Regions from separate parts of the Mesorhizobium sp. BR1-1-6 genome, predicted to be linked through region 2. Evidence: predicted binding sites of a transcription regulator. Region 2 holds the regulator's gene; each other region holds the start of a gene.

Evidence for each region. Region 2 encodes LexA, which represses DNA repair genes until DNA is damaged. Its sites were predicted from a motif close to TGTTCNNNNTGTGTTCNG; they were not measured.
Region 1: uvrA (excinuclease ABC subunit UvrA) is a predicted target of LexA. The motif match lies at 1,722-1,739, and genes of this name have one in related genera.
Region 3: dinB (DNA polymerase IV) is a predicted target of LexA. The motif match lies at 8,669-8,686, and genes of this name have one in related genera.

What each region holds. Positions count from the first base shown of each region.
Region 1 covers NZ_JAIUHZ010000015.1:110,915-121,311, forward strand. The annotation lists gene uvrA (excinuclease ABC subunit UvrA) at 1-1,572, opposite strand, end outside; gene LB545_RS23355 (hypothetical protein) at 2,281-2,562, opposite strand; gene LB545_RS23360 (ATP-dependent Clp protease proteolytic subunit) at 2,659-3,264, opposite strand; gene LB545_RS23365 (SRPBCC family protein) at 3,296-3,799, opposite strand; gene LB545_RS23370 (ArsR/SmtB family transcription factor) at 3,796-4,110, opposite strand; gene LB545_RS23375 (single-stranded DNA-binding protein) at 4,347-4,859, shown strand; gene LB545_RS23380 (DUF2306 domain-containing protein) at 4,900-5,313, shown strand; gene LB545_RS23385 (OsmC family protein) at 5,336-5,761, shown strand; gene LB545_RS23390 (MarC family protein) at 5,767-6,396, opposite strand; gene LB545_RS23395 (hypothetical protein) at 6,570-7,106, opposite strand; gene LB545_RS23400 (helix-turn-helix transcriptional regulator) at 7,194-8,024, shown strand; gene gyrA (DNA gyrase subunit A) at 8,208-10,397, shown strand, end outside.
Region 2 covers NZ_JAIUHZ010000010.1:76,729-87,125, reverse strand. The annotation lists gene trpD (anthranilate phosphoribosyltransferase) at 1-745, shown strand, start outside; gene trpC (indole-3-glycerol phosphate synthase TrpC) at 750-1,562, shown strand; gene moaC (cyclic pyranopterin monophosphate synthase MoaC) at 1,565-2,065, shown strand; gene glp (gephyrin-like molybdotransferase Glp) at 2,065-3,270, shown strand; gene LB545_RS19700 (alpha/beta hydrolase) at 3,286-4,116, opposite strand; gene LB545_RS19695 (AMP-binding protein) at 4,283-5,908, shown strand; gene kynA (tryptophan 2,3-dioxygenase) at 5,905-6,741, shown strand; gene kynU (kynureninase) at 6,805-8,052, opposite strand; gene LB545_RS19680 (TetR/AcrR family transcriptional regulator) at 8,049-8,726, opposite strand; gene lexA (transcriptional repressor LexA) at 9,179-9,922, shown strand; gene LB545_RS19670 (ComEC/Rec2 family competence protein) at 9,916-10,397, opposite strand, start outside.
Region 3 covers NZ_JAIUHZ010000020.1:50,342-60,738, forward strand. The annotation lists gene LB545_RS26005 (ester cyclase) at 1-363, shown strand, start outside; gene LB545_RS26010 (phosphatase PAP2 family protein) at 607-1,698, shown strand; gene LB545_RS26015 (hypothetical protein) at 1,753-2,253, opposite strand; gene LB545_RS26020 (DUF1330 domain-containing protein) at 2,411-2,737, opposite strand; gene LB545_RS26025 (winged helix-turn-helix transcriptional regulator) at 2,915-3,607, shown strand; gene LB545_RS26030 (transcriptional regulator) at 3,695-3,880, opposite strand; gene ada (bifunctional DNA-binding transcriptional regulator/O6-methylguanine-DNA methyltransferase Ada) at 4,004-5,083, shown strand; gene LB545_RS26040 (hypothetical protein) at 5,096-5,326, shown strand; gene LB545_RS26045 (methylated-DNA--[protein]-cysteine S-methyltransferase) at 5,612-6,157, shown strand; gene LB545_RS26050 (2OG-Fe(II) oxygenase) at 6,154-6,897, shown strand; gene LB545_RS26055 (dihydrofolate reductase family protein) at 7,048-7,635, opposite strand; gene LB545_RS26060 (winged helix-turn-helix transcriptional regulator) at 7,776-8,192, shown strand; gene LB545_RS26065 (hypothetical protein) at 8,337-8,573, opposite strand; gene dinB (DNA polymerase IV) at 8,715-9,956, shown strand; gene LB545_RS26075 (sterol desaturase family protein) at 10,004-10,397, opposite strand, start outside.

The DNA.
Region 1 (10,397 bases), on a different contig from region 2:
GCCGATCTGCGATGCCAGCCGGATGCGCTGGCTCTCGCCGCCCGACAGCGTGCCGGAATTGCGCGACAAAGTGAGATAATCGAGGCCGACGTCGTTGAGGAAGCGCAGCCGCTCGCGGATTTCCTTGAGCACGCGCACGGCGATCTCGTTCTGCTTGTCGTTGAGCTGCGCCGGCAGGTCGGTGAACCACTGGTCGGCCTTGCGGATCGACTGTTCGGTCACTTCGCCGATGTGCTTGCCGGCGATCTTCACCGCCAGCGCTTCCGGCTTCAGCCTGTAGCCACGACAGGCCGGGCAGGGGGTGGCCGACATGAAGCGCTCGATTTCCTCGCGCATCCAGGCGGATTCGGTCTCTTTCCAGCGCCGCTCGAGGTTGGGGATGACGCCCTCGAAGGTCTTGGTCGTTTTGTAGGAGCGCAGGCCGTCATCATACTGGAAGGTGATCTCGCGCTCGCCTGTGCCGCGCAGGATGGCTTCCTGGGCTTCCCCGGTCAAATCCTTGAACTTGTCGCCGAGCTTGAAGCCGTAAGCCTTGCCGAGAGCCTCCAGCGTCTGCACGTAGTAGGGTGAAGTCGATTTCGCCCATGGGCTGACGGCGCCGTCGCGCAGCGAGACGTTCTCGTCGGGGACGACCAGATTGGGATCGATGGCGCGCTGGCTGCCCAGCCCGTCGCAGGTCGGGCAGGCGCCGAACGGGTTGTTGAACGAGAACAGCCTGGGCTCGATCTCGGGAATGGTGAAGCCGGAGACCGGACAGGCGAATTTTTCCGAGAACAGGATGCGCTCATGCGTCTCGTTCTTCGACTTGTTGACCGAATCCTCGCCCGTCTGACTGGCATCGAGCGGCTTATCGGCGAACTCCGCCACCGCCAGCCCCTCCGCGAGCTTCAGCGCGGTCTCCATGGAATCGGCAAGGCGCGTTGCGAGGTCGCCACGCACGACGATGCGGTCCACGACCACGTCGATGTCGTGCTTGTATTTCTTGTCGAGTGGCGGCACATCAGCGATCTCATAGAAGACGCCGTCGACCTTGACGCGCTGAAATCCCTTTTTCTGCAGCTCGAGCAATTCCTTGCGGTACTCGCCTTTGCGGCCGCGCACGATCGGCGCCAGGATGAACAGGCGCGTGCCTTCCTCGACCGCCAGCACGCGATCGACCATCTGCGACACCGTCTGGCTCTCGATCGGCAGTCCGGTGGCGGGCGAATAGGGTACGCCGACACGCGCGAACAGAAGCCGCATGTAGTCGTATATCTCGGTGACGGTGCCGACCGTCGAGCGCGGGTTCTTCGAAGTGGTCTTCTGCTCGATGGAGATGGCCGGCGAAAGGCCGTCGATCTGGTCGACATCCGGCTTCTGCATCATTTCGAGGAATTGCCGCGCATAGGCGGACAGGCTCTCGACATAGCGGCGCTGGCCTTCGGCATAGATGGTGTCGAAGGCAAGCGACGATTTGCCGGAGCCCGACAGGCCCGTCATGACGATCAGGCTGTCACGCGGCAGGTCGAGATCGACATTCTTCAGATTGTGTTCGCGCGCCCCGCGAATGGAAAGATATTTATGGTCGGCCATTGCCGGTCGCCGCCTCAGATCTGGAATTTGTGGGATCGGCGGGTTTTCCCCGGCCGTCCCCTATGTAGGTATTTTTGCCGCCGCGTCGAGAGACGCCACAATTCTCGACCAAGTCGTTTAACCGTCTTTCGGGCGGACGGGCAAGCGGAAAGAACAAAGACCGAACACGCTCCTGACAAAAGCGGTGGAGCAGGCGGCGTGGTTCCCATCAGGGGATATGTCGCTCGATCACATTTTTTCCGATCGGACATCGAGCGGTTGACGTCCCCGGCTGAGGGGAGCAGACTCCACACGTCAATGAAGCCGGCTGTCTTTCGATGGCCTCGTCGCCCAAAGGCGGCCTGCGAGACGCCGCGGACTATTGCGATCAGTGCTTCTGACGACGATTGTCGCAATGGACACAGGAGTGGAGCATGACGCCACCGGACAGTCCCTTGAGGCTCCAGCAGTGACTGGAGCCGCGGCAGGCATGAATGCCAGGGAGACGCGAGCGCCTTCCGGCGTGACCCTGCCGGATGCACCAAAATCAGAGACTACTGGTCGGATCGTCGGCTGAACGCCGCGAAGCATCCGAAATCGAAAGCCGGTAAAACATTCCCGGCGAAAGATTGGATTATAGATCCAGAAAAGCCCCGTCCGTTTGCTAAAAGCACGGCGGGGCTGCTCTTTTGGGGGAACGCGGAGGTAATGACGGCCCCGACATGTCAGCTACCGCGGCGGTTTGATCCCGCCGGCGCCGACATCGACCGTGATGCTGCCGGAAATCCTGACATCGGTATCGCCGATCTTGAACCGGCCGTTGCCGTTGGCGGGGAAGGCGTCATCGGGTTCGGGCTGCGGGGCCGGCTTGGCGATGCGATAATCGCCGGCCACACCGGGCAGGCTGCCTTTCTGGCTGTCGTTGGCAAAGGCGCCGCCGGCCAGCATGAGCGCACCGGCGAAAATAGTGACGGCAAGACGCCAAGGTTGGAATAAGCGGCTGTCGATCATCGGCCGGTTATAGCGCCGCCCCGCCGAGGTGGCCAGACCGGCGGTCATCAAATCGCCGGACGGCGGGGCCGTCGCAATTCATCGTGCTTGTGCCGGTCACGCCGCCTTTTTGCGGGTGTCGTAGACATGATCGACGAGACCCCATGCCTTCGCTTCCTCGGCGGTCATGAAATAGTCCCGGTCGAGCGTGCGCTCGACCTCTTCATAGGTGCGGCCGCAATGGCGCGCATAGAGCTCGGTCATCTGCCGCTTGGTGCGCAGAATGCCTTCGGCGTGACGCTGGATGTCCGATGCCTGACCCTGGAAGCCGCCCAGCGGCTGGTGCAGGACGAGGCTGGCGTTGGGCAGCGCGATGCGCCGTCCCGGCGTGCCAGCCATCAGCAGGAACGAAGCCATCGAGGCGGCAAAGCCCATGCACACCGTCGACACCGGACAGCTGACATATTGCATGGTGTCGTAGATGGCGAAGCCGCTGGTCACCACGCCGCCAGGCGAGTTGATGTAAAGCGAGATCTCCTTGTCGGGATTATCCGATTCCAGCGACAGAAGCTGGGCGCAGACCAGCGCCGACATGCCGTCGTTGATCTCGCCGTTGATAAAGACGATGCGCTCGCGCAGCAGCCGCGAGAAAATGTCGAAGGCGCGCTCGCCGCGGCTCGACTGCTCGATCACCATCGGCACCAGATTGGCAAAACCGGTCATCGTCTCTCTCCGTTTTTCATGTGTCGGCCACTCAAGCGGCGCGCTGCAGAAGGCAAAATGAATTGGCTGCGGGGCGGCGGCCGGAGGCACGCGCAGCGAATGAAAGCCGGCAGCCGGCGCCTGCCATGGTCACCATGGGCCTGGCGGCGGATGTCGCCGCACGGGCAAAGCCTTCATGTATAATATGCAGATGCGTGCCGCCCGAAACGGTGCGGGCGAGCGTGAAGGTGACGATGCTGTCGAGCGGGTTCCGTTCCTCGTCGGGCCGCGGCTGTTGCCGCCAGGAATAGCGAAGCCTTTTTCCGGGCTCGGCATCGAGGATCTCGCATTCGATCGGCGCATCCGGCCCGGCAAAGGCGAAATTGCTGCCGATCTCAGGATTGATGTCGTTGGGCATCATCCAGGCCGCAAGCAATTCGGGCACGGTCAGCGCCCGCCATACCTTTTCCGGCGGCTCGGGGAGATCGCACTCGAACTCGATCGCGTCGGGGGCGGTCCGCGCAGGGCTTTCGTCGGTCACTGGTGCGTGCGTCATTGGTCCATATCCTTGAGAACCGTCCTTAGTTTTTCGATGCGCTCGGGCCAGAACGTCCGGTAGCGTTCGATCCAGCCAAGCAGCGGGTCGAGCCCTTGCGGATCGGCGCGGTAATAGGCGTTGCGGCCCGCCCGCCGCTCGACCACCAGGCCTGCGCTGCGCAGCACCGCCAGGTGCTGCGACACAGCCGGCTGCGACACCGTCATGCCGGTGCGCAGCTGCGACACCGTCATCTCGCTGGTGGCGAGGCGTTCATAGACGGCGCGTCGGGTGGGGTCGGCCAGCGCCCGGAAAATCTCCGCTTCGATCATGGCGAAAGCATAAGTCGATACTTATCGGTTTGGCAAGCGATGTTTTACGGCCCATATGAAGGGAAGCTGGCGGCTCCGGCATTACTGCCATTCCTTGACAATGAGCGGCGATGCATATAGGAACGAAAAGAGAACAAAAACCTTGTGGGAAAAGGCAGCCACAGCAGGCAACGGGTGTGCGCAACCTGTAAGGTGCTGCGACAAAAATTTGTTTCGGACGAGCGCGGAGAAGTATCATGGCGGGTAGCGTCAACAAGGTCATTCTGGTCGGCAATCTCGGAGCGGATCCGGAGATCCGCCGCCTGAATTCGGGCGAGCCGGTCGTCAACATCCGCATCGCAACATCGGAAAGCTGGCGCGACAAGAATTCCGGCGAGCGCAAGGAAAAGACCGAGTGGCACAATGTCGTCATCTTCAATGAGGGCATCGCCAAGGTTGCCGAGCAGTATCTGAAGAAGGGCATGAAGGTTTATGTCGAGGGCCAGTTGCAGACACGCAAATGGCAAGACCAGACCGGTGCCGACAAATACACGACGGAAGTCGTGCTGCAGAGATTCCGCGGCGAGCTGCAGATGCTGGACGCGCGCGGCCAGGGTGAGGGCGGCCAGGTCGGGGGTTATTCCGGCGGCGGCAGCCGTGGTTCCGATTTCGGCCAGTCCGGCCCGAACGAAGGCTTCAATCGTGGCGGCGGCGCTCCCAAGGGCGGCGGCGGTTCGTCGCGCGAGCTGGACGACGAAATTCCGTTCTGAGCATCGACACGGCGTGACGGGCATTTGAGGAGAGGGCGCGATGTCGCTCGGACCGCTCCTATCGGCACGTCCTCCGATCCCATGGCATGCGCTCGCGGCCTTTGCCGCGCTGGCGATAGGCGGCGTGCAGCTGGCGCTGCCGAAAGGCACGCTGCGCCACCGCGCGATGGGCTATCTCTGGGCGGCGCTGATGCTGGCCGTCGCCATCTCGAGTTTCTGGATCCAGCAGATACGGCTCATTGGCCCTTTCAGCCCGATCCATCTCTTGTCGATCCTGGTGCTGGTCACGGTGCCGCTGGCGGTCTGGCATGCACGCAATCACCGCGTCGCCAAGCACCGCAAGGCGATGATTGCGTTGTATATCTTTGCACTGGTGGGTGCCGGTGTCTTTACGCTGGTGCCCGGCAGAATCTTGCACGACGTGGTCTTCGGCGTCGCGCAAGCCAGACCGTGATCCCGAGTGGAAGGAATATCAGTTGAAAGCACGCATCAAATGGGTCGAGGAACGCACCTTCGTCGGCGAGTCCGGCACAGGCCATAAGGTCGTACTGGGGACCGCGTTCGGCCCTGAAGGGAGAACGCCGGGGCCGAGCCCGATGGAACTGGTGCTGATCGGCACCGGCGGCTGCTCGGCCTATGATGTCGTCCATATCCTCGAAAAGGGGCGCGAGGCGATCGAGGACTGTGTGGTCGAGCTCGATTCCGACCGAGCCGAGACCGATCCCAAGGTGTTCACCCGCATTCATATGCATTTCATCGTCAAGGGCAGGGCGCTGTCGCCCGACAAGGTGAAGCGGGCGATCGATCTCTCGATCGAAAAATACTGTTCGGCTTCGGCCATGATGTCCAAAACCGCCGCCATTACCCACGATTTCGAAATTATCGACACGACGGCAAAATAAGCGGCCTATGAGGCCATCAGCGCCTTGATGCCGTCAGCCACGAACTGGACGGCAAGTGCCGCCAGGATAACGCCGAGCAGGCGGGTCAGGATCGAACGGCCGGTCTGGCCGAGGATGCGGTCGATGCGCTCCGAGAGCACGAACACGAGATAGGTGATGGCGAGGCAGACGAAGATGATGCCGACCAGTGCCGCCTGGGCGCCAAAACCCTGAAACGAGCCGGAGAGCAGCACAGTCGCCGAAATCGCGCCAGGGCCGGCGATCAGCGGGATCGCCAGCGGGAAAGCGGCGATGTTGTGGATCATGTCCTTGGTGATGGCGACGTCGCCGATCTTCTCCTTGCGGTCTTGCCGGCGCTCGAACACCATTTCGAAAGCGATGAAGAACAGAAGGAACCCGCCGGCGACGCGGAATGCCGGCAGCGTGATGCCGAACACCGACAGGATCGACGCGCCGGCAACCGCGAACAGCGCCATCACAAGGAAGCCAATGACCGAGGCGCGGACCGAGACCTGCTGGCGCTCCTCGCGGTTCATGCCGCGCGTTATCGCCAGAAACAGCGGCGCCAGCCCGGGCGGGTCGATGGTCACCAGAATGGTGACGAAGGCGTTGAACAGGCTGTCGAAACTCGGCATCTCTCACCCCTCCCGCCGGGCCGAGCCCGCATCCCGACATTGGTAGAGCAAAGCAGGGACGGAGGAAACCGGCTGGGGAGAGGCGGCTCGCGAACTCTGCGAAAGCCGGCTGGGCCGAGGGAGACGCGAAAGAACGCAGGGAATGCCTGAGTTTGCGTCGCGGGCTTGCTTGATCAGGTACGGCCAGAGCGCCGCGCCAGGAACTCCACTTCGAGCCGCCATGTCGCGCCATTGTCGTGCGAGCGCTCGCCGAGCCAGCGGAAGGAATTTTCCGTGATCCGTGAAAAGCTCCAACGTACGGAGGAACCGGTGCCGTCGGCGCCCACTTGGACAATCGTTTCGCCCTCGGCGCGGCCGAGTTGGCGGCTGTAGTATTGGTTTCGGGGATCGCTCCAAAAGATATGCCAGGCGTTTGCGCCGGGATCGTAGACGCGCAAGGTCGTGCCATAAAAGGTCCATTTGCCGAGAGAAGGCGAGGGGCCGGCATCGCGCGCGGGCAGGATCCAGACGTCCTGGATCGCGCGGCCTTCCAGCACCCAGCCGAAATGCACCTCGCCGCGTCCGGTCAGCACGGTGCCGTCCTCGAGATGACGGCTGGCATCGAAAGTCCAGGCGCCGACGAAGCGACCGTAGAGATCCAAATTCTCGGCAAAGCCGGGGGCTGGCCCGTCGCTGTGCAGGGCTTCGGTAAAAGTGGGCTGGTTGGTCATGGCTGGTGCCTTCATGCTGTCAGGAGGCCGCAAGCGATAGGCCGGGGCAGGGTTCTGCGCTTGGGAAAAATTGCTATCTTTCAGGCTATGACGACGAGCGACAGGATCATTGCCTCGGGGCCAGGCTGGCAGGTGTCGGACGTGGTGTGCACGGCCGGCGCCGGCGACCGGCCGTTCGAGGAGGAGCACCGGACGTTCTGCGTCGCCGCGGTGACCAGCGGCACCTTCCGCTATCGCGCCAGCCAGGGCACCGCGATGCTCGCGCCAGGCGCGGTGCTGCTCGGTAATCCCGGCACATGCTACGAATGCGGCCACGAGCACGGCGCCGGTGACCGCTGCCTCTCCTTCCATTTTGCTCCGGCCTATATGGAACGGATCGTGGAGGACGTACCGGGCGCCAGAATGCTGGCCTTCAAGACGCCGCGCTTGCCGCCCCTGCCGGCGCTGATGCCGCTGCTGGCCGAAGCGGAGGCCGCGCGCGATGTGGGCGAAACCGCTGCTTTCGAGGAACTCGGCTTGCGCATTGCCAGCGCAGCAGTCGCCGCAAGCTCAGGGCGCACCAAGATGGCGCGGACACCCAGCGGCCGCGACCAGAAACGGGTCGCGGAGGCGGTTCGGCGTATCGAGATCGATGCCGATCAGCCGCTTTCGCTGGCCGTGCTGGCGCGGGAGACGGCGACCAGTCCGTATCATTTCCTGCGCACATTCCGGCAGATTGCCGGAATGACCCCCTACCGGTTTCTGCTGAGGACCAGGCTGCACCGGGCAGCAGTGCGGCTCCACGCTTCGGACAAGGCGATCTCGACGATCGCCTTCGAGGCGGGCTTCAACGACCTGTCAACTTTCAATCGCCGCTTCCGGCGCGAAATGGGCGAGACGCCCGGCAGCTATCGCGCCCGCCGCGCGGGCCGCCGCTAACACGAGATGGCGGGCCTTTGCGTCGACGGCTCCGAAAAGCACATCGGCCATATCGTCGCAATCACCGGTATCCTTTTGAAATCACCGCCAAAATCGACACGGGAAAAGTGCCGTCGACATTGGAGTTTCGGCCCGGCTTCCTATATATACGGCAAGTGATTCCTGTTTAGATTGTGATCCGATTTGACCGACCAAAAAACACCGCGCGGCGCCGACGGCGGCCCCACCGGCATCGAGCCGATTTCGATCATCGAGGAGATGCAGCGATCCTATCTCGATTACGCCATGAGCGTGATCGTCAGCCGCGCGCTGCCCGACGTGCGCGACGGCCTGAAGCCGGTGCATCGCCGCATTCTCTTCGCCGCGCATGAGAGCGGCTATCACTGGAACCGCAAATATGTGAAGTCGGCGCGCCCGGTCGCCGACGTGATGGGTAAATACCATCCGCATGGCGACGCCTCTATCTATGACGCCCTGGTGCGCATGGCGCAGGACTGGTCGCTGCGCGTGCCGCTCATCGACGGGCAAGGCAATTTCGGCTCGATCGATGGCGATCCGCCGGCGGCTATGCGCTACACCGAGTCGCGGCTGACCAAGGTCGCGCATGAGCTGCTGGAGGATATCGACAAGGATACGGTCGATTTCCAGGACACTTACGATGCTTCCGGCAGCGAGCCGAAGGTTCTGCCGGCGCGCTTTCCCAATCTGCTGGTCAATGGCTCGGGCGGCATCGCCGTCGGCATGGCCACCAACATCCCGCCGCACAATCTGGGCGAAGTCTGCAACGCCGCGATCGCCATCATCGACAACCCGGCCATCGACCTGCCGGCGCTGATGGAAATCATTCCGGGGCCGGATTTCCCGACCGGCGGCATCGTGCTCGGCCGCTCCGGCATCTACAGCGCCTATTCGACCGGCCGCGGCTCCATCGTCATGCGCGGGAAGGTCAACATCGAGGCCCGCGGCAATGACCGCGAATCGATCATCATCACCGAGGTTCCCTACCAGGTGAACAAATCGTCGATGATCGAGAAGATGGCCGAACTGGTGCGCGACAAGCGCATCGAGGGCATTTCCGACATTCGCGACGAGAGCGACCGCCAGGGCTATCGGGTCGTCGTCGAGCTGAAGCGCGACGCCGTGGCCGACGTCATCCTCAACCAGCTCTATCGCTTCACGCCGCTGCAAACCTCTTTCGGCGCCAACATGGTGGCGCTGAATGGCGGCAAGCCCGAACTGCTGACGCTGACCGACATGCTGAGAGCATTCGTGTCCTTCCGCGAGGAGGTGGTCACCCGGCGCACGAAGTTCCTGCTGCGCAAGGCGCGCGACCGGGCCCACGTGCTGGTCGGCCTCGCAATCGCCGTCGCCAACATCGATGAAGTGATAAAACTGATCCGCACAGCGCCCGACCCGCAGACGGCGCGCGAGCAGTTGATGGAGCGGCGCTGGCCGTCCGGCGACGTCGAATCGCTGATCCTCCTGATCGACGACCCGCGCCACCGCATCAACGAGGACGGCACCTACAATCTGTCCGAGGAACAGGCGCGCGCGATCCTGGAGTTGCGCCTGCAGCGCCTGACGGCACTCGGCCGCGACGAAATCGCCGACGAGTTGAACACGATTGGCGCCGAGATCGTCGATTATCTCGATATCCTGTCGTCCCGCGCCCGCGTCCAGCAGATCGTCAAGGACGAGCTCGCGGCCGTGCGCGACGAATTCGGCACGCCGCGCCGCACCGAACTGAGCGAAGGCGGCGCGGACATGGAAGACGAGGACCTGATCCAGCGCGAGGACATGGTCGTGACGGTGAGCCATTCCGGCTACATCAAGCGCGTGCCATTGTCGCTCTACCGGGCGCAACGCCGCGGCGGCAAGGGCCGCTCGGGCATGTCGACCAAGGAAGAGGATTTCGTCACCCGCCTGTTCGTGGCCAACACGCACACGCCGGTGCTGTTCTTCTCTTCGCGCGGCATCGTCTACAAGGAGAAGGTCTGGCGCCTGCCGATCGGCAATCCGCAGTCGCGCGGCAAGGCGCTGATCAACATGCTGCCGCTGGAGCAGGGCGAGCGCATCACCACAATCATGCCGTTGCCGGAAGATGAGACGAGCTGGGGCGAGCTCGACGTGATGTTCGCCACCACGCGCGGCACGGTGCGCCGCAACAAGCTCTCCGACTTCGTCCAGGTCAACCGTAACGGCAAGATCGCCATGAAGCTGGAGGAGGAGGGCGACGAGATCCTCGGCGTCGAGACCTGCACCGACAATGACGACGTGCTTCTGACCGCCAGCTCCGGCCAATGCATCCGCTTTTCCGTCGGCGACGTGCGCGTCTTCCAGAGCCGCAACTCGGTCGGTGTGCGCGGCATCGCC
Region 2 (10,397 bases):
CGTCAACATCTCGACGGCATCCGCTTTCGTCATCGCCGCCAGCGGGGTTCCGGTCGCCAAGCATGGCAATCGCGGGTTGTCTTCGCTGACCGGTGCGGCCGACGTCCTGACCGCGCTCGGCGTCAAGATCGACCTCACGCCGCAGGCCATCGGCCGCTGCATCCACGAGGCTGGTGTCGGCTTCATGTTCGCGCCGGCACATCACCCGGCGATGAAGCATGTCGGCCCGACCCGCGTGGAGCTCGGCACCAGGACCATCTTCAACTTGCTCGGTCCGCTATCCAACCCGGCCGACGTGCGCCGGCAGATGGTCGGCGTATTCATGCCGGAATGGATCATACCGGTGGCCCAGACGCTGAAGGCGCTGGGCACCGAGCATGCCTGGGTCGTTCATGGTGACGGCTACGACGAGATCACCACCACGGGTGAAACGCATGTCGCCGAACTGATCGGCGGCGAGATCCGCACCTTCACCTTGACGCCCGAAGCGGTTGGCCTGACCCGTCACACCAAGGAAGAACTGCGCGGCGGCGACGCTGCCTACAACGCCGAGGCGTTGCGCGCTATGCTGGGTGGCGCCGTGGGCGCTTTTCGCGACACCGTGCTGATGAACGCCGGCGGCGGCTTGGTGGTGGCGGGCAAGGCGACGACGCTCGCCGACGGCATGGCGACGGCAGTGCAAGCCATCGACAGCGGCCGGGCGCTGCAGGTGCTCGACCGGCTGGTCGAGATTTCGAACGGTTAGACAGATGTCGGACATCCTGCGCAAGATCGAGGCCTACAAGCGCGACGAGATCGCGACGGCCAAGGCGCGCGTGCCGCTGGCCGAGATCAAGGCGCGGGCGAAAGACACTGACGCGCCGCGCGGCTTTCTCACGGCGCTTGAGGCGAAGCGCAGATCCGGCGGCTTCGCTCTGATTGCCGAGATCAAGAAGGCAAGCCCGTCCAAGGGCTTGATCCGCGCCGACTTCGATCCGCCAGCGCTCGCGCGGGCCTATGCAAAGGGCGGCGCCGCCTGTCTTTCGGTGCTGACCGACGCACCGTCTTTCCAGGGCGCGCCGGAATTTCTCACCAAGGCAAGAGCCGCCGTCACCCTGCCCGCGCTGCGCAAGGATTTTCTGTTCGATCCTTATCAGGTCCATGAAGCTCGCGCCTGGGGGGCGGACGCCATCCTGATCATCATGGCCAGCGTAGATGATGATTTGGCGAGCGAGCTTGAAGCGACGGCATTCGAACTCGGCATGGATGCGCTGATCGAGGTCCACGACGAGGCCGAGACGGAGCGCGCACTGAAGCTGTCGTCGCAATTAATCGGCATCAACAACCGTAATCTGCGGACATTCGAGACCCGTCTCGAAACCTCGGAACGACTGCGGGCGATGATTCCGGGCGGTTACTTGCTGGTCAGCGAAAGCGGCATCTTCTCTCATGACGACTGCCTCAGATTGCAGAAGAGCGACATCGGCACCTTCCTGGTCGGCGAAAGTTTGATGCGCCAGCAGGATGTGACCGCGGCAACGCGCGTGCTGCTCACCGGCAAGGCAGCGGCCGAGGCCGTCTGACGATGACGGCCGCCCTCACCCATCTCGGCCCGCAGGGCCAGGCCAACATGGTCGATGTTGGCGGCAAGGACGAAACGACGCGCACCGCTGTCGCCGAGGGTTTCGTCTCGATGCGGCCCGAGACGCTGAAGATGATCCTGGCCGGCAATGCCAAGAAAGGCGATGTGCTGGGCACCGCGCGCATAGCCGGCATCATGGCAGCGAAGAAGACGCATGAGTTGATCCCGCTCTGCCATCCGCTGCTCTTGACCAAGGTCTCCGTCGACATTGAGCCCGATCCTGCCCTGCCCGGACTGAAGATCATTGCGCTGGCGCGCGTCACCGGCAAGACCGGCGTCGAGATGGAAGCGCTCACCGCGGCTTCGGTTGCCTGCCTGACCATTTACGACATGGCCAAGGCGGTCGACCGTGCCATGATCATCACCGGCATCCGGTTGGTCGAAAAGACCGGCGGCAAGTCGGGCGACTACAAAGCCGCTGGCGAAGATGGGGCGGTCGCCTGATGGCGCTGCTTCCGGTCGCAGCAGCGCTCGAACGCCTGCTGGAGGGTGCTGCGCCGCTTGCGAGCGAAAGCGTTTCGCTCCTCGAGGCCGTGGATCGCGTTCTCGCGGAACCGGTGGTGGCGTTGCGCACCCAACCGCCCTTCAACGCCTCTGCCATGGACGGATACGCGGTCCGCGCTGTCGATGTCGCGTCCGTGCCGTCCCGGCTTTCGGTGATGGGCGTGGCGGCGGCCGGGCGCGGCTTTGACGGCGCCGTCGGCAAGGCGCAGGCCGTGCGCATCTTCACCGGTGCTCCGCTGCCGCAAGGCGCAGACACCATCGTCATCCAGGAAAACGTTCGTGACCTCGGCGGCGGCAGCATCGAGGTGGTCGAACCGACGGCCGAGGGGCGCAACATCCGCCGCTTCGGGCTCGATTTCTCCGAGGGCGACATCCTGCTGGAAAAAGGCCGCGTGCTCGATCCGGCAGCACTGTCGCTTGTCGCCTCGGCCAACCATCCCCGGGTGGGCGTCGTAAAGCGGCCGCTGGTTGCCATCATCGCCACCGGCGACGAGCTGCTGCCGCCCGGCAGCGAACTCGGCCCCGACCAGATCATTTCGTCAAACGCCTATGGCGTCGCCGCCGCCGCGCAATCGGTCGGCGCGCATGCGCTTGATCTCGGCATTGCCGCTGATCGCGAGGAAGCCATCGCGGCGCTGGTCAGGAAAGCGGTCGCGGCCGGCGCTGATGTCATCGTCACGCTTGGCGGCGCCTCGGTCGGCGACCACGATCTGATCCATGACGTGCTGACCGGCGAAGGCATGACGCTCGGTTTCTGGAAGATCGCCATGCGTCCCGGCAAGCCGCTGATGTTCGGCCGCCTCGGCGACATCAGGTGCATCGGCCTGCCCGGCAATCCGGTGGCGAGCCTCGTCTGCTCGCAACTGTTCCTGAAACCGCTCCTGGCACGCCTCGGCGGCCGCGATTTCCGGCAAGATATTCGTCAGGCAAGGCTGGGCGCCGCCATGCAGGCCAATGATCTGCGCCAGGACTATGTGCGGGCGGTGGTCAGGCAAGAGGCCGGCATGCTGGTGGCAACCCCTTTCAGCATCCAGGATTCCTCGATGCTGAGGATACTGGCCGACGCCAACGGACTGATCGTGCGCGAACCGTCTGCGTCCGCCGCGGCTGTAGGAAATGCCTGCAGCGTTATAATGCTGAGGTGAAGTTTCGCCGTTTTTCTACTCCGCAAGCAAAGTTCGTGTCAGCGGATGGACCGGATCAGCCAGGCCTTCGACAATGTCGTAATGATGTCGGTCCGGCTCGACCACCGCGCTCGTGACGGCACCAAGCCCTGTCCAGATATTGGCCAGCAAGGCGTTCTGGCGCAAGAACTCGGACCGCTCGCCGCCTCCGGCCCAGCACGTGACGCGAGCGCCATCCATGGGCCGCAGCAGCGCCGGGCTTTCCGTCAGCGCCTCGGCTTCATCGATTTTCAGCGCCGCGTTCATGCCGGTGCGCATAAGCGGACGGAGGTCATGCAGGCCCGAAATCGAAACGACGTGGCGTACGCGCCTTGCCACGCCGGCCGCCAGGGGCGTTGATGTCGTCGCCATGCGGCTGGCGAGATGGCCGCCGGCCGAATGCCCGGTCAGCATAAGCGGTCCCCCGACCATCGCCGCCGCCTTGCCGATCGCCGCGCCGATCTCGTGGGAGATGCCGGCGATGCGTATGGCGGGGCAGAGCGTATAGGACGGCATCGCCACGGCAAAGCCGCTGTCAACCGAGCCCTTGGCGAGATGCGACCAGCTATCCTTGTCGGACTCCAGCCAGTAGCCGCCATGGATGAACACGACGAGCCCCTTGGGTGCCCCGGCGGGAAGGAAGAGATCGAGCCGGTTGCGCGGCCTGTCGCCATAGGCGATGTCGAGCTGAGCCCTGCCCTTTGCCGCAAGCGCATCGCGAAATGCCTGCGCCGGTTCGACCCATGCGGCCGGCCAGCGATCGCTGCCGGCGATGTTGGCGCCGTTGGCGTAGGCATTGTCCCAATCGGCAATGCGATGTTCGAGCATCGGCACCCTCCCCCGGACGGCATCGTTTCAGCCGCTAGCAATGGCCATCGACAGCGGCAACGTCAATGCTCCAAGGCAAAACATTTTAGGCTTGAAACAAATTTCGACTGGTGCGATCCTGTGCTTTGTTCAGCGATGGGCGTGAGGCAGACAGGGGCAGCCGAAAATGATTGGGCCATCAGCGCATATCGACACGTTCACGCGCGATAACCTGCCGCCGCCGGATCAATGGCCGGACTTCCTGCTCGACGGCTTCGACTATCCCGAACGGCTCAATGCCGGCGTCGAACTGACCGACAGGCTGGTCGAGAAAGGGTTGGGCGACCACACCGCGCTGATCGGCAACGGCCGCCGCCGCACCTACAAGGAATTATCCGACTGGACGAACAGGCTGGCGCATGCGCTGGTCGAGAATTACGGCGTCAAGCCAGGCAACCGGGTGCTGATCCGCTCGGCCAACAACCCCGCAATGGTGGCCTGCTGGCTGGCCGCCACCAAGGTCGGCGCCGTCGTGGTCAACACGATGCCGATGCTGCGCGCCGGCGAACTCGCCAAGATCGTCGACAAGGCCGAAATCACCACAGCGCTGTGCGACACCAGGCTGATGGACGAGATGACCGCCTGCGCCAAGGACAGCGCGTTCCTCAAGCAGGTCATCGGCTTCGACGGCACCGCCAACCACGACGCCGAACTCGATCGCGCCGCCCTCGACAAGCCCGTCACGTTTACCGCGGTGCAGACCGGGCGTGACGACGTCGCCCTGCTCGGCTTCACCTCAGGCACGACAGGCGTGCCGAAGGCGACGATGCATTTTCACCGCGACCTCCTGATCATCGCCGACGCCTACGCCCGCGAGATCCTGCAGGTGACGCCTGACGACATCTTCGTCGGCTCGCCGCCCCTGGCCTTCACCTTTGGCCTTGGCGGGCTCGCCATCTTCCCGCTGCGTTTCGGCGCCGCGGCGACGCTGCTGGAACAGGCAACGCCGCCCAACATGGTCCACATCATCGAAACCTACAAAGCGACGATCTCCTTCACCGCGCCCACCGCCTATCGCGCAATGCTCAAGGCCATGGACGAAGGGGCCGATTTATCGTCGCTGCGCGTCGCCGTTTCGGCCGGCGAGACCTTGCCCGCGCCGGTCTTCGAGGAATGGACTGAGAAAACCGGAAAGCCGATCCTTGACGGCATCGGCGCCACGGAAATGCTGCATATTTTCATCTCCAACCGCTTCGATGACATGAAGCCTGCCTCCACCGGCAAGGCCGTTGGCGGCTATCAGGCGCGCGTCGTCGACGACGAAATGCGCGAAGTGCCGCGCGGCACCGCGGGCAGGCTCGCGGTGCGGGGACCGACCGGCTGCCGCTACATGGCCGATGCCAGGCAGAGCGACTATGTCCGCGACGGGTGGAACCTCACCGGCGACACGTTCTGGCAGGACGAGGACGGTTTTTTCCACTTCGCAGCGCGCTCCGACGACATGATCGTCAGTGCCGGCTACAACATCGCCGGCCCAGAGGTCGAAGCGGCGCTGCTGGCGCATGCCGATGTCGCCGAATGCGCGGTGGTCGGCGCCGAGGATGCCGAGCGCGGCCAGATCGTCGAGGCTCATGTGGTGCTCGTGAAAGGCGTGGCGCCAGACGCAATGACCGTCAAGCGTCTGCAGGATCACGTCAAGGCCACGATCGCGCCCTACAAATATCCGCGCTCGGTAAAATTCATCGCCGCTTTGCCCAAGACGCAGACCGGCAAGATCCAGCGCTTCCGGCTGCGCGCGGAGAAGATCAATTGAGCAAGCCCTACGACCCGTCCGCCGAGGGCGCGGAAATGTCGTTCAAGGAGCGCATGTCCTACAGCGACTATCTGCATCTGGAAAAGGTGCTCGAGGCGCAGGAGCCGCTTTCGTCAGCCCATGACGAGATGCTGTTCATCATCCAGCACCAGACATCGGAACTCTGGATGAAGCTCGCGCTGCACGAAATCGGCGCCGCAATCCGCTCCATCCGCGCCGACCGTCTCGAACCGAGCTTCAAGATGCTTTCGCGCGTCGCCCGCATCTTCGAGCAGCTCAACAATGCCTGGGACGTGCTGCGCACGATGACGCCCAGCGAATACACCGAGTTCCGCGACGCGCTTGGCCAGTCCTCGGGCTTCCAGTCGTGGCAGTACCGTGCCATCGAGTTCATGGCCGGCAACCGCAATCTCGCAATGCTCGGACCGCACAAGCACCGGCCGGACCTCAGCGAGAAACTGGAGGCGATCCTGGCGCAACCGTCGCTCTACGACGAGGCGCTGCTGCTGCTCGCCCGTAACGGCTTCGACATCGGTGCCGACGCAAGGCGTACGGACTGGCGCGAAACGCGGACCGAGAACGAAGAGGTCCTTGTCGCCTGGCAGATCATCTACCGCGACCCGCAGCGCTACTGGATGTTCTACGAACTCGCCGAGAAGCTGGTCGATTTCGAGGATTATTTCCGCCGTTGGCGCTTCAACCACGTCACCACGGTCGAGCGCATCATCGGTATGAAGCGCGGCACCGGCGGCACATCGGGCGCGTCCTACCTGAAGAAGATGCTGGAGGTGGAGTTGTTCCCGGAGCTGTGGAAGGTCCGCACCCGGCTCTGACGTAGCTTTGCCGACTGCATATCGTTATCCCGAACCCACTGCGCTTTTCTGAGCGACAGGCTCTTAAGTCACCGCCGCCTTGACGGCGAAACGCGCCTCCTGCCACGCGTCCGTGCGCAAAATGTCTTCCAGCACCTCGACAGCCTGCCAGACATCGACATAGCCGACATAAAGCGGCGTAAAGCCGAAGCGAATCGTGGATGGCGCGCGGAAATCGCCGATCACGCCGCGCTCGATCAAGGCCCGCATCACCTGATAGCCATGCGGGTGGAGGAACGAAACCTGGCTGCCGCGCTCATTGCCATCGCGCGGGCTTTCGAGTTCGAGGCCGTAGGCGCCGCATTTTGCCTCGACCAGTTGGATGAACAGATCGGTCAACGCCATGCTCTTCCTGCGCACCTCTGCCATGTCGACGTCGTTCCAGACATCGAGCGCCCCTTTGAGCGCGCGCATCGACAGCACAGGCTGCGTGCCGCAGAGAAACCGGCGGATGCCTGTGCCGGCAGCAAAACCCTGTTCGAAGGCGAATGGCCGCGCATGGCCCCACCAGCCGCTGAGCGGCTGGCGGACATCGCCATGGTGGCGCTCGGCCGCGTAGATGAAGGCCGGGGCACCCGGGCCGCCATTGAGATATTTGTAGGTGCAGCCAACGGCGAAATCGGCATTCGAACGGTCGAGCTCGACGGGCAAGGCGCCGGCGGTATGGCAGAGATCCCAGACGATCAGCGCGCCGGCATCATGTGCCGTCCGCGTCAGCGCGGCCATGTCGCGCAACTGCCCGGATTTGTAGTTGACGTGGTTGACCAGGATGACCGCGACCCGCTCGTCGATCAGTTCTTCTATGGTCGGCGCATCGACACCCTCGAGCCGCAGCACCGTGCCCGGCCGCGTCGAGGCAACGCCTTCGGCCATATAGAGATCGGTCGGAAAGCTGTCCCCCTCGGCGACGATGACTGACCTGTCCGGCCGCATCCCGAGTGCCGCATGCAGCACCTTGTAGATGTTGATCGAGGTGGTATCGCAGACCACCGTCTGGCCGGCGGCGGCCCCGATCAGGCGCCCGAGTTGGTCGCCGAGTTCGACCGGCATGTCGAACCAGCCGGCGGTGTTCCAGGCGCGGATGAGATCCTGCGCCCACTCCTGCGTGGCGGCCTTCTGCAGCTCGCCGAACACGGCGGGCGAAGCGGCGCCCAGCGAATTGCCGTCTAGATAGATCACCCCCTGGGGCAAGGTGAAGCGGTCACGCATGGCACGCAGCGGATCCGCGGTGTCCATTGCCTTGATCGCTGCGAGATCGGGAATTTTGCTCATGGTCGCGATGTTCCTCGGTGAGAAGAGCGCCCTGGAAACGGGCCGGCTGTTTTGCCGCCCGGGCAAGGGCTGGCCGCATAGAGGCTCAAGAACAGGGTGAACGCCCGGTTCGATCTTTGCTCGATTTCCGCCCGAGGCAGTTCCTCGAGCACCCCAACGATCCGGCGAACCTGGAGATCGCCGATCAAAAGACTGATGTAGATGTCGGCGGCTTCGGCAGGATCGTCACAGGCGATCAGGCCGGCCCGACTTGCGGTTCGAAGCAGGTCGCCAACAAGCGGCATTATGGTATTGCGGCCGAATTGCGCGATCGATTGGCCAAGCGTGCCTGTATCGTTGACGTCGCCGGCCGCGGCGCGATTGAGCGCCACCGCCTTGTCGCCCGTCACGAGGGTCAGCAGGACTGGCCCGAGCAAGTTCAGGGTTTCGAGCGGATCGCGCGCCCGGTGAAGGGCGTCCTCCAGCAGCTTCCTTGCCTCTCCCGCATTGGCTTCGATCAAGGATCGAAACAGGGTCTGCTTGTTGCCGTACCAGTTGTAGAGGGTTTCGTTCGAGGCCGATGCCCGCTTGGCGATAGCAAGCAGGGAGGCGCTCTTGTAGCCGGTTTCCCGGAGCACCGCATAGGCGGCCTCCTCTATCCGTTCGCGTCGCGCGGCCTGCTTCGGCGTGGTCATTGGTGTTCCTCTTCGAAAACCGTACATTATTATACGGTTTCGTCAAGCGAACGAACGAACGCAGCCCGTCGCGACCAGTGGTGGTGTCTGGCCGTTTTCCGGCGGAAGTTGGCATTTTGGTTTCGTTTCGTTCACGAGCCGCAGGGGTTTCTAATCCGCCCAAACGCACCCCGCACCTGCCGGTCACCCAGCTTGCAGGCTTGTGCCAAGAGTGGAGACCGGTCGGGCCACAGGCCATTAACCAAAATAGTTTCAAAGGGCCCGGGAGCGCATTGACGACGGACCGCGCTGGCAGGATGCTGGCTGCGGGAGGGCATTTCGTTTCCGTCGCCTTAACAAATTCATTAAACTTTAAATGGTTGCGGAACACAACTGGAACAGATAGGGTTTGTTCTGGGTTTGTTTTCTGATTCTGGTTCCAGACCCTTCGTGCAATGCCTTTGGGGGCCGCCATGCTCACGCGCAAGCAACATGAACTCTTGATGTTCATCCATGAACGGCTGAAGGAAAGCGGCATTCCGCCGTCCTTCGACGAGATGAAGGAAGCGCTGGACCTCGCCTCCAAGTCGGGAATTCATCGGCTGATCACGGCGTTGGAGGAGCGCGGCTTCATTCGCCGCCTGCCCAACCGGGCGCGCGCGCTGGAGGTGCTGCGCCTGCCGGACTCGATCGCGCCGGGTCTTAACGCGGCAAAGAAGTTCTCCCCGAGCGTCATCCAGGGCAGCCTCGGACAGGGCAGCAGCCCTAGCCGGCAGATCAAGCCGGCGACGTCTTCGCGTCTGCCCGCTGTCGGCAATGACGACGACGCTGTTTCAGCGGTGTCGATCCCGGTCATGGGTCGCATCGCAGCGGGTGTGCCGATCGATGCCATCCAGCATCAGACGCATTCCATTTCAGTGCCGCCTGACATGATCATGGGCGGCGAACACTATGCGCTGGAGGTCAAGGGCGATTCGATGATCGAGGCCGGCATTTTCGACGGCGACACGGTCATCATCCGCAATGCCGACACCGCAAGTCCTGGCGAGATCATCGTGGCCCTGGTGGACGAGGAGGAAGCAACGCTGAAGCGCTTCCGCCGAAAGGGTGCTTCGATTGCGCTCGAGGCTGCCAATCCGGCCTATGAAACACGTATTTTCGGACCGGACAGGGTCAAGGTGCAAGGCAAGCTGGTCGGGCTGATCAGGCGCTACTGAGCGGGCTCGGCGGTGGGCTTTTCGGGTTTGCGGTAAGGCGGCAATCCCCTTGCTTCGCGTGAGAATTTTCGCTGTTCATGCCAGGGCCGATATGGCCGGTCGACGGCAAAGCTGACCAGCGCCGGTGCCGTCGCCGATTGCCGGTCGAAGAAGACGGCGGCGCTTCCCTTGCGAGCGAGCTGCCGCTTGGTGATGACGAGAACCAGCGGATTGTGGCAGGGATCGTAGCCCGCGGGGTCGTTGATGACGATCAGATCCGCATAGGAGCAGGCCCTCCAGGCGTCCTTGCGATCCTCCACCTGCGCGATGATCGCCCCCGAGGTATGCCGGGCCATGCACAGGCCCGTGAAGCAATAGAAAGGCGCTCCCGCCGGAAGTTGCGCGGGATCGAAGATGTCGAACTGTCGGTCTCCGCTGTCGAACAGTTCCGGCGCAACGATGGTTTCGGACTTCAGCGCGCGTTTCCAATTATCGA
Region 3 (10,397 bases), on a different contig from region 2:
GCCATCGCCGCGTCCGACATGCTGCTCAAATATTCGCTGCATGAACCGCGCCGCGGCCGCGAGGACATCAAGGCCTTCATGACCGATTTCCGCGCTGCCTTCCCGGACCTCAACTTCTGGGCCACCGCCGACCTCATCGCCGAAGGCGACTATGTCGTCGGCCAGTGGGAAGGCGGCGGCACCCATGCCGGTCCGGCCTTCAGCGATTTCCTCGTCGGTTCGCTGCCCGCCGCCACCGGCCGCACCATGCGCTTCACCGGCACCACGGTGCTGAAGGTGATCGAGGGCAGGATCGTCGAGGAGATCGGCCTCGACGACGGCGTCGCGGCGTTGACCCAGCTCGGCCTGATCAAGGCGGCTTGAATGAGAGGGACCATCGCCGTCCAGGCAGTGGTCCCTCTCGATTGCACGTGCGTGACGAAAGGCCTCTTGGCAGCAACCCAACACAGGGCCAGCACCGCCATGGTCCTCAGCCCGTATTTGAATACAATACTACACTATTGAGTATTACATTGGAAACCAGACACCATTACGGGTGCAACAAGATATTAATACGTTGCCGCCAGAACATTCATAACAAGTTCGAAAGCTGGCGGGACCTCCCTGATGAGTGGGTACACCGGAACACAGGGCGGCGATCTCCGATCGGTTTCCACTGTTGATCTTGGCGTGGCGACAACCAGAAGCAGCTGGCTGCTGACGGGCCTGTGCCTGGTCTGCGTCGCGACGGCGCTTTGCCTGCGGCCTGAGCGATATCTTCTGCTGTCCATAAAGTACTTCGGGACATTCCTCGGCTTGCTGCCGGTGCTGCTGGTGGTTGGCCTCGGGTTAACGGCATTGGTGTATGGCGGGCCCAGGCCGACAAGATTCATGGTGCACATACTCAAGGAACGCGGGCCGGCGGCCGCGCGGGTCGTCTTGCTATTCTTTCTCGGCATCATCGCTTTCACGACATTCAGGATCACCATACCGGAGATCGTGCCTTACTATGCCGATCCCATGCTGGCCGACCTCGATCGTTGGCTGCACGGCGTCGATCCTTGGGTATGGACGCACGGCATCGTTTCAGAGCCCGCCTCCATGCTGGTTTTCAAGGCCTATATGTCCTGGTGGTTCATGCAATGGCTTGGCGTCGTGCTCTTCGTCGCCTTCTGGAACAGTCCCGCCCGGCGCATCCGCTATCTCTGGGCGTTCGCGCTCACCATGATGTTGTGTGGCACCGTTCTTCCAATCATGCTGTCATCCAGCGGGCCGATATTCTACGACCGGTTCTATGGCGGCAGCCGATTTGCCGGGGTGCTCGCAGCGCTGATGGCAGACCCGTATGCCTTGCCGGTGCGGTTCGCCGCCAGCTATCTGCTCGATGCACACGACAGCGGCAGCTCCGCGCTGGGCAGCGGCATCACGGCGATGCCGAGCATGCATGTCGCCATCGTCACGCTCAATGCCTTCTTCCTCACCGGCTTTGGTCGCCGCTGGGCCGTTGCCGGCTGGTCGTTCGCCGCACTCATCCTGTTCGGCTCGGTCTATACCGGCTGGCACTATGCCGTGGACGGCTACCTGTCGATCCTCGTGGTCTCTCTGCTCTGGTACCTGACCGGACGCTTCGTTCTACGGGCATCGGGGCAGCAGGCTTCCGACGTGGCCCAACAGACTTCCGATACTGGATTGGCGGCCCCCAATCCCGCGCCGCGATAACGGCCGGAGCGGACAGCGTCGGGCCAGGCGGCCTTCACCGCCTGGCTTCATTGCTTACTGGCTGGGTGCCGCCGCGTGTTCGCACGACACTTTCGGGTTCATGTCGGCGAAGATGCCGGTCGGGTTGCCCTTCCAGGCCCAGACATGCAGCTCGTAGAATTCGCCCAGGCCGTAACGGTTGGGCGCACTGTTGAAGTTGAACAATTGGCCGTCCAGCGACGCCGGCCCCTTGGCGGTGATGTATTCGACCGCCACCAGCTTCAGTGTGCCGTCGGCCATCGGCTCGTACATCACGGCCTCGGGACGGGCGATGTCGATCTTGTCGTCCTTCAGGTACTGGCCGTTGACATAGTGAATGCCCATCGCGCCGCCGGTGATGCCGCTGGCGCAGGGAATGGGCGTATAGCCTTCGTCCGTGGCGACCTTGGCGTCGAGGAACCGGCTGTTCGCCGCCCGCACCTTGCCGGCCAGTGGATTCGCGCCGGATGCAGGCACGGCCTCTTGCTGATGGGCGTGGGCGAAGGTGGCGCAGGCGGCCAGCATGGCCCCCGCCATGAGAAGCCCGTTGCGGAATTTGCGTATCATGTTCATTCCATTCTTCTTGAAAAGGCCCAGCGCGCCGGCCGCCGGAAATACGGAGGCGCGGCAGGCAAGCGCCGTGATTGTCGTTGCTCGGAGCACCCGCAAGCGATGCGACGGATGGAGGAAAGCTTCATCCCTTCGGCAGATACGGGATCGTCCCCGCCAGGTCGGTGTTGTCGATCATCTGGAAGCGGCTGTCGCTGCCATCCTGGCGGGCCGAGACGAAGGGCGCGTAGGCCGGATCGTTGGCGAAGGCGCGCGCCGCCGCTTCCGACGGGAATGCCATCAGCGCGATCAGAGTGGTGTCGAGCGGCTTGCCTTCAAGCGTCTTCACATTGCCGCTGCGCGACAGATACTTGCCGCCATGCTTGTGGACGAGGTCGTGCACCGATGCGGCGTAGGCCGGCATCCACTGCGGGTTCTTCACCTTGATGTCTGCGATCACGTATGTGGTCATGGTATTCTCCCTGTTACGGCGCACAGGGGAGATCCCCGCGGCCGGTCAAAGGGCTCGCATGGCAGGGCCGGCGCCGGCCAGTCCGCGATCTGTACCGGGCCGGTACAGTTTCCGTACTGGCCGCTTCCTTCATGAAGGCCTAATGTTCAGCCCAGTTTCGAGGGAGGACGTCGGATCATGGCCCAGCACGGATACAAGCAGTTCTGCCCGCTATCGATGGCCGCCGAGGTGCTGTGCACCCGCTGGACGATGGTGCTGATGCGCGAATTGGTGGCGGGTTCGACCCGTTTCAACGACCTGCGTCGCGGCGTCCCCAAAATGTCGCCCAGCCTTCTGTCGCAACGGCTGAAGGAGCTCGAGCTCGCCGGGATCGTCGAGCGCAAGGAGGTGCCGGGCGAGAAGGGCATCTCCGAATACCGGCTGACGGAGGCCGGCCGGGATTTGCGCCCCGTCGTCGAGGCGATGGGCTTTTGGGGACAGAAATGGGTCGAGTCCCGGCTGTCCCTCAAGAACCTCGATCCGTCGCTGCTGATGTGGGACATGCGGCGCAATCTGAACCCCTCGCCGCTGCCCGACGGGCGCACCGTGATACAATTCCTGTACCAGGAGCTGCCGGCGTCCAAACGGTCGTGGTGGCTGATCGTCGAAAAGCATGGCGAGGTCGATCTGTGCTGGTACGATCCGGGCTTCGATATCGACCTCTACGTCTCGACCGACCTGCACACGATGACGGCGATCTGGATGGGATTGATCACCGTCGAGAAGGCCGGCGCGAAGGTCGCCTTGACCGGAGATCAGCACATCGCAAGGAAGATGCAGACCTGGCTCGGCCTCAGCCCGTTCGCGGTCGAGCCCAAACGGGCGGCGTAGAAACGAGGGCTCGGGGAACAGCGATCGGGCACCGGGAGCGGCGGCTTTCGCCTTTCGCGACAGGTTGAATGTGTGAGTGAATAACCTTCAACGGGATGTGGGTGCTTCGATAGGGTAGTGCTTATCCTCATAAGCGTCGATCAAGGTCGCGAGAACATCAAACCGGTAATCGCCAAGAGAGCCGATTTCCGGCTCGTTCTCGAAATATTGGATGATTTCGGCAATCGCCCGATCGTAATCGGCCTCGGTCTTAAGGGGTCGAATGTTTTCCATCACACCTTCTCCGGATCAATCTTGTCATATCCTTTGTGTGTCCCGACGAATACGCTCGCGTCCACCTCTCAATTGGCAGGAAACGGGTGGCGACGCGGGTCGTCTGCGGCTTCAATGCCGGCCATGTTCATCACCCTTGCCAAGGATCTCAAACCCGCGCCGCTGCCGGTCGCCGACGATCCGCGCTGGACGCAAGTCGTGGCGCGCGACAAATCGGCCGATGGCAGCTTCTGGTATTCGGTGGCGACGACCGGCGTCTATTGCCGGCCCTCCTGCCCGTCGCGGCGCGCCAACCCGAAGAACGTGCAGCTCCACGACACGCTGGACGAGGCCAGGGCAACCGGCTTTCGCGCCTGCCGGCGCTGCAATCCCGACGGACCTTCGCTCGAGGCCGGCAACGCCGCGATGGTGGCCGAGGCCTGCCGCAGGATCGAACAGAGCGAGGAAGAACCGTCGCTCGGTGAACTGGCCGCCGCCGCCGGCCGCAGCGCCGGCTATTTCCACCGCACCTTCAAGGCCGTTACCGGCCTGACGCCGAAGGACTACGCGGCCGCCCGGCGCGCCGAAAGGGTGCGCCGGGGCCTGGAAGACGGCGCCAGCGTGACAGCGGCGATCTACGATGCCGGCTTCAATTCGAGCGGACGCTTCTATGAGAAGTCGGCCGGCATGCTCGGCATGACGCCGACGCGCTACCGCGCCGGCGGCGCCAGCGAGGAGATCCGCTTCGCCGTCGGCGAATGCTCGCTCGGCGCCATCCTTGTCGCATCGAGCAGGAAGGGCGTCGCCGCGATCCTGCTCGGCGACGACCCGGACGCGCTGGTGCGCGACCTGCAGGACCGTTTCCCCAAGGCGCGCCTGATCGGCGCCGACCGCGATTGTGAGGCGCTCGTCGCCCGCGTCGTCGGTTTCGTCGAGGCTCCAAGACTTGGTCTCGACCTGCCGCTCGACCTGCGCGGCACCGCGTTCCGGCAGCGCGTCTGGCAGGCCCTGCGGGACATCCCGGCCGGCCGCACCGTCTCCTATGCCGAGATAGCAGGGCGCATCGGCGCGCCGAAGGCGACCCGCGCCGTTGCCGGCGCCTGCGCCGCCAACGCGCTCGCGGTCGCCATTCCCTGCCACCGCGTGATCCGCAAGGACGGCGCCCTGTCCGGCTACGCCTGGGGCGCGGAGCGCAAGCGCGCGCTGCTCGGCCGCGAGGCCTGAGGAGGAGCGGCAATGGGCGCGATGGCAAGGTCTTCCACCACCGATGCGGACATTGGGATCCCCCATCGCGGCGCCGTCAGACGCGCCAAAGATGCGCGGTCGCTGGTGATGGCTGCGCTCGGGGAGCTTGTCGAGAGCGGCAAGGCCGAGTGGAGCCGTGGCGCGACCGGCGAGATCGAACTGCGGCTGTTATCAGGCGAGGTTTTTTTGCTTGGCGAGGTTGCTGTCATTCGTATCGCATAAATCAGCGCTCTACGGCGCCCCCCTCTGTCCTGCCGGACATCTCCCCCACTTTGGGGGGAGACTGGCTGTCACAACCGCCTTCGCCAATCTACGACGTTGCAGGAATGAGTGGGCGCCGAAATTGCCAATCTCCCCCCTCGTGGGGGAGATGTCCGGCAGGACAGAGGGGGGCGCCGTAGGGTACTTACCTCCGCACCGTTCCGGAAATTGAATTTGAAAGCAAGCATCGGAGTGAGGAACGGAAGGCACGCGGCTAGGGTTCAGGCACACAGAAGGAGTGAAGCAATGAACCTCATGCAAACCCACACGCCGGCGACAGCCTCCGGCGCCGACACCATCACCTACGCCATCGCCCAATCCGCGATCGGCAAAATCCTCGCCGCGCGCGGTTCCCTCGGCGTCTGCGCCATCCTGATCGACTCCGACGCCGAGGCGCTGGCGCAGGATCTCGCCAGCCGCTTCCCCGGCAGGATGCTGGTCGAGGACGAGACCGCCTTGCATGACGATCTTGCGGCGATAACGCGTTTCATCGAAACGCCCGCCGCCGGCCTGGACCTGCCGCTCGACATCAGCCACGGCACGCCGTTCCAGCAAAAAGTTTGGGGCGAGCTTCGCAGCATCCGCCGCGGCGCAACCATCACCTACGCCGCCCTTGCCCAGCGTCTCGGCCAATCGAACGGCGCCCGCGCCGTGGCGACGGCCTGCGCCGCCAACGCGATCGCGCTCGGCATTCCCTGCCACCGCGTCGTCCGCGCCGACGGCACGCCCTCCGGCTACCGCTGGGGCACTGAGCGCAAGCACGCTTTGCTCGACAAAGAGGCCGCGATATGAACGCCCATGCCAAGGTTGCGGCATCGGTGGTGAAAGCCGCCGAGGAACGGGTTGCCGCTTACGACTGGCCGGCCCTCGCCGCCGAACTCGACGGCTTCGGTTGTGCCGTGATGGAAAAGCTGCTCACGCCGCAGGAGTGTCGGCAACTCGCCGGGCTCTATCCGCATGAAGAACATTTCCGCAGCCATATCCACATGGCCAGGCACGGCTTCGGCAAGGGCGAATACCGCTATTTCCGCTACCCCTTGCCGGACCTGATCGGCGGGCTGCGCACGGCGCTCTATCCCAGGCTCGCCGAGGTCGCCAACCGGTGGAACGAGCGCATGGGCATCGCCACGCGCTATCCCGAAACGCATGCCGCCTTTCTCAAGCAGTGCCACGCCGCCGGCCAGGTCAGGCCGACGCCACTTCTGCTGCAATATGTGCCCGGCGACTTCAACTGCCTGCACCAGGACCTCTATGGCGACCTCGCTTTTCCGGTGCAGGTGGCGGTTCTGCTTTCAGAACCCGGCGAGGATTTCACCGGCGGCGAGTTCGCCCTGACCGAACAGCGGCCGCGCATGCAGAGCCGGGTGGAAGTGGTGCCCTTGCGCCAGGGCGATGCCGTCTCCTTCGCCGTCCACAATCGGCCGGTGCAGGGCACCAAGGGCAATTACCGCGTCAATCTGCGCCACGGCGTCAGCCGCCTGCGCTCGGGCATGCGGCACACGGTGGGCATCATTTTTCATGATGCGAAGTGAATTGGTGAGGCCAAGGTGTTGACCAAGAGTACATCGAGGCGCGTGTTCCCTTCGCCCCTGGGGCTAAGGCAGAACCGCGCTTGGTGCTGCATCGCCGACTGCCATGCCCAAGCTCAACGGCAGGCATGATATCAGTGCAATGCCTTTCGATTAGCCGGCCGGCGCGTAGCGGCTCACCACCATGCCGCTCGCATAGGATTTCGAGCCGAGCAGCCGCAGCCTGCCGAACCAGCCTTGGTCGAAGATGCGGCGGCCGGCGCCCAGCACGGCCGGGTTGATGAACAGCTGGAACTCGTCGACCAGCCTGGCCGCGATCAGCGCCGAGGCGAAGCCGGCGCCGCCGAACACCGCGATGTCGCCGCCCTCACCCGCCTTCAGCAAGTCGACCTCCCGCGGCAGGTCGCCGCTGACCACTGTCGTGCGCTCCCATCGCGAGGCCTTGAGCCTGTCGCTCGGCACCACCTTCCTCGCCTCGACGATGCGCTGGGCGAAAGCATAGAACGGGTCGCGCGGATATCTCTTCGCCGCATTGCCCCAATGGGTGAGGTAGCCTTCCTCGGCCATCTTGCGGCTCAAGAGGATGGTATCGATGCCGGCGAAGACGGCGTTGAAGTCCCGCTTCAGCTCCTCGTCCCAGGCGCTGTCGTCGCCCCATTCCCAGAGCTGCCAGCGATGATCCCCGGCGGCGCCGACAAAACCGTCGACCGACATCTGCATCTGGAGGATCAGCTTTTTCATCATGGTTCTCCCAGTCAAGGGCCGAGCGGCTCGTTTTACCCGTCCGGCCGGCACGGTTGCCGATGGTTTACATTTGGAACTATTGACCTGGGATGAAAACGATGTCAATAGTAAAGCGATTTAAAAATGGAACCATACACATGTCGACACGGGACCGGTCTGGCTGCCCCATCAACCTGTCGCTCGAACTGCTCGGCGACCGCTGGACGCTGCTCATCATCCGCGACCTGGTCTTCGCCGGAAAAAAGCACTTTCGCGAATTCCTGCAATCCGATGAGGGCATTTCCTCGCGTACGCTGGCCGAGCGCCTCCAGACATTGCAGGACGAAGGCATCCTCACCCGCAGCGGTGATCCCACGCATGGGCTGAAGGCGATCTATCGCCTGACCGAGGCCGGCATCGACCTTTTGCCCGTGCTGGCCACGCTCGGCGCCTGGGGCAGCAAGCACCGCAAGGCCGACGATGATCTGGCAAGGATCGCCGATAAGCTCGCTGCCGACGGCGAGCCGGCGCTGGAGCGCCTCAAGCAGGCGCTGCGGGCGGAGCATCTCGGTTGATGGATGTCGCCAAGGCGGCCTCGGGGACAACGACCCGCACAGGCAACGCGCGTTAGAACGTGCGTCACGGCCCTCTGTTCGGAATAGCGCAAAAACAAGCAATTGGAACGGTTGCGTGATGCATTGCAGCACGCCGGCGACGAGCTATGGCGTGCGCAATATGTCGGCGCCCGCCTGCTCATCGAACAGCACGGCGCAGCCGCACTGCAGCGCGACTTCACTCAGCGCATTCGCGACCGTTTCGTCGGCCGAGACGAAATCGCCGGTCAGCACCCGCAATTCCTCCACGGCCTTGGCCATCGAAACCAGCCGCCCCGCGGCGCGGTCGGTCGAGCAGGCGTTGACGACGCAAACCAGATCGATCATTTCAAAGTTGCCCATGCCAGCCTCCGCACGCGGCGCCCTTCGGCCGTCAACGCGATTGTGAGCGACAATGTTCCGGCGGATCGCGACCTCGCTTGACAGCGAGCAATGTTTGTTCTCTTTATGTTCCATACTCTACAACGTCGCGAGGAACCGGGGATGGAGCCCACCATCCTGCATGCCGATCTCGACGCTTTCTACGCCTCGGTCGAGCAGCTTCTCGACCCGTCGCTGCGCGGCAAGCCGATCGCGGTCGGCGGCGGCGTCGTGCTCGCCGCCTCCTACGAAGCCCGCGCGTTCGGCGTGCGCGGGGGCATGCCGGGGCGCAAGGCGCGCGAGCTCTGCCCGCAGTTGATTTTCGTCGGCGGAAATTTCCGCGACTACCAGCGGCTCGGCGACGCCGCGATGAAGGTGCTCGACGATTTCACGCCGCTGGTCGAGCGCATCTCCATCGACGAGGCCTTCGCCGATGTCGCCGGTTGCACGCATCTGTTCGGCCAGCCGCGGGAGATCGCCTCGACCATTCGCCGCCGCGTGCGAAGCGAACTCGGCCTGCCGATCTCGATCGGCGTGGCGCGCACCAAGCACCTGGCCAAGATCGCCTCGCAGGTGGCCAAGCCCGATGGGCTGGTGGTGGTCGAGCCCGGCACCGAGATCGCCTTCCTGCATGACCTGCCGGTCTCCCTGATGTGGGGCGTCGGCCCGGCGACCAGCGCGCGGCTGGCCGAGATCGGCGTCCAGACAATCGGCGAACTGGCCAGGACGCACAGCGGCGCGCTGGCGCGGCTGCTCGGCCCTGCCGCCGGCGAAAAGCTTGCCGCCTTGTCGTGGAACCGCGATCCGCGCAAATTGGAAACACGTCGCCGCGCCCATTCGGCCGGTGCCCAGTCGGCGCTTGGCCGCAAGCCGGCACTGGAATGCGTCTACATACCCGTCCTGCTGCATCTGGCCGACCGGGTCGCCAGCCGGCTGCGCGCCAAGGCGCGCCCCGGCCGCACGGTGACGGTGCGCGTGCGCTTCGCCGACCTCAGCGCCGTCACCCGCTCGATCACGCTCGACCAGCCGATCTCGGCGACGGTGATGCTGGCCGAGATCGCGACAGACCTGGTGCGGGGCGTGCTTGCCGATCATCCGCATGACAGGACGATTTCGCTGCTGGCGATCTCGGTCTCGCATCTGGAGGAAAGTGCCGAATTGCAGCTCGAACTGCCGCTCGGCCTCGCCGACGAAAAGCGCCGCCCCGGCACCAGGAAGGGCCTCGCACGCTTCGGCGCCGACCGCGCCATCGACAAGATCCGCGAGCGTTTCGGCAAACAGGCCGTCGGCTACGGCACCGTGGCGCTGGAGGCGGCCCGCTCGGTGCCCGACGAGTTCAGGGAATTGGCGCAGAAGGAATTGTAAGCGGGAATGGCTGTCTGCGCTTCCCGAATGGCGCACACCAGTTGGCTTCAGAGCCGCATCGTGCCGAAGACCCGATCCCAGAACAGCGACGTCACGCCGAAATTGACGTTTTCGTCGACATGATGATGCAGCGCGTGGCGGCGCTTCAGCGTGTAGAGATAGCTCGGATGAGTGGGATGCCAGTGATGGATCACATGGTGGATGCTGACGTACCATAGGTAGCCCAGCATCAGCCCGCAGCTCGCCGCGCTGGCGACCGCGAAATCCGAGACCATCCATACGGGAAAGAACGCGACAAGCGCATGCACGCCGAGGCTGAGCCAGGTCGGCGTGCCCACCGGACTGCGCTCCTCGACATGATGGCGGGCGTGCAGATCCCTGATCCAGGGAATGTGGTGAAGGACGAAGCGGTGCATGACGTATTCGATCAGCGTCCACAGA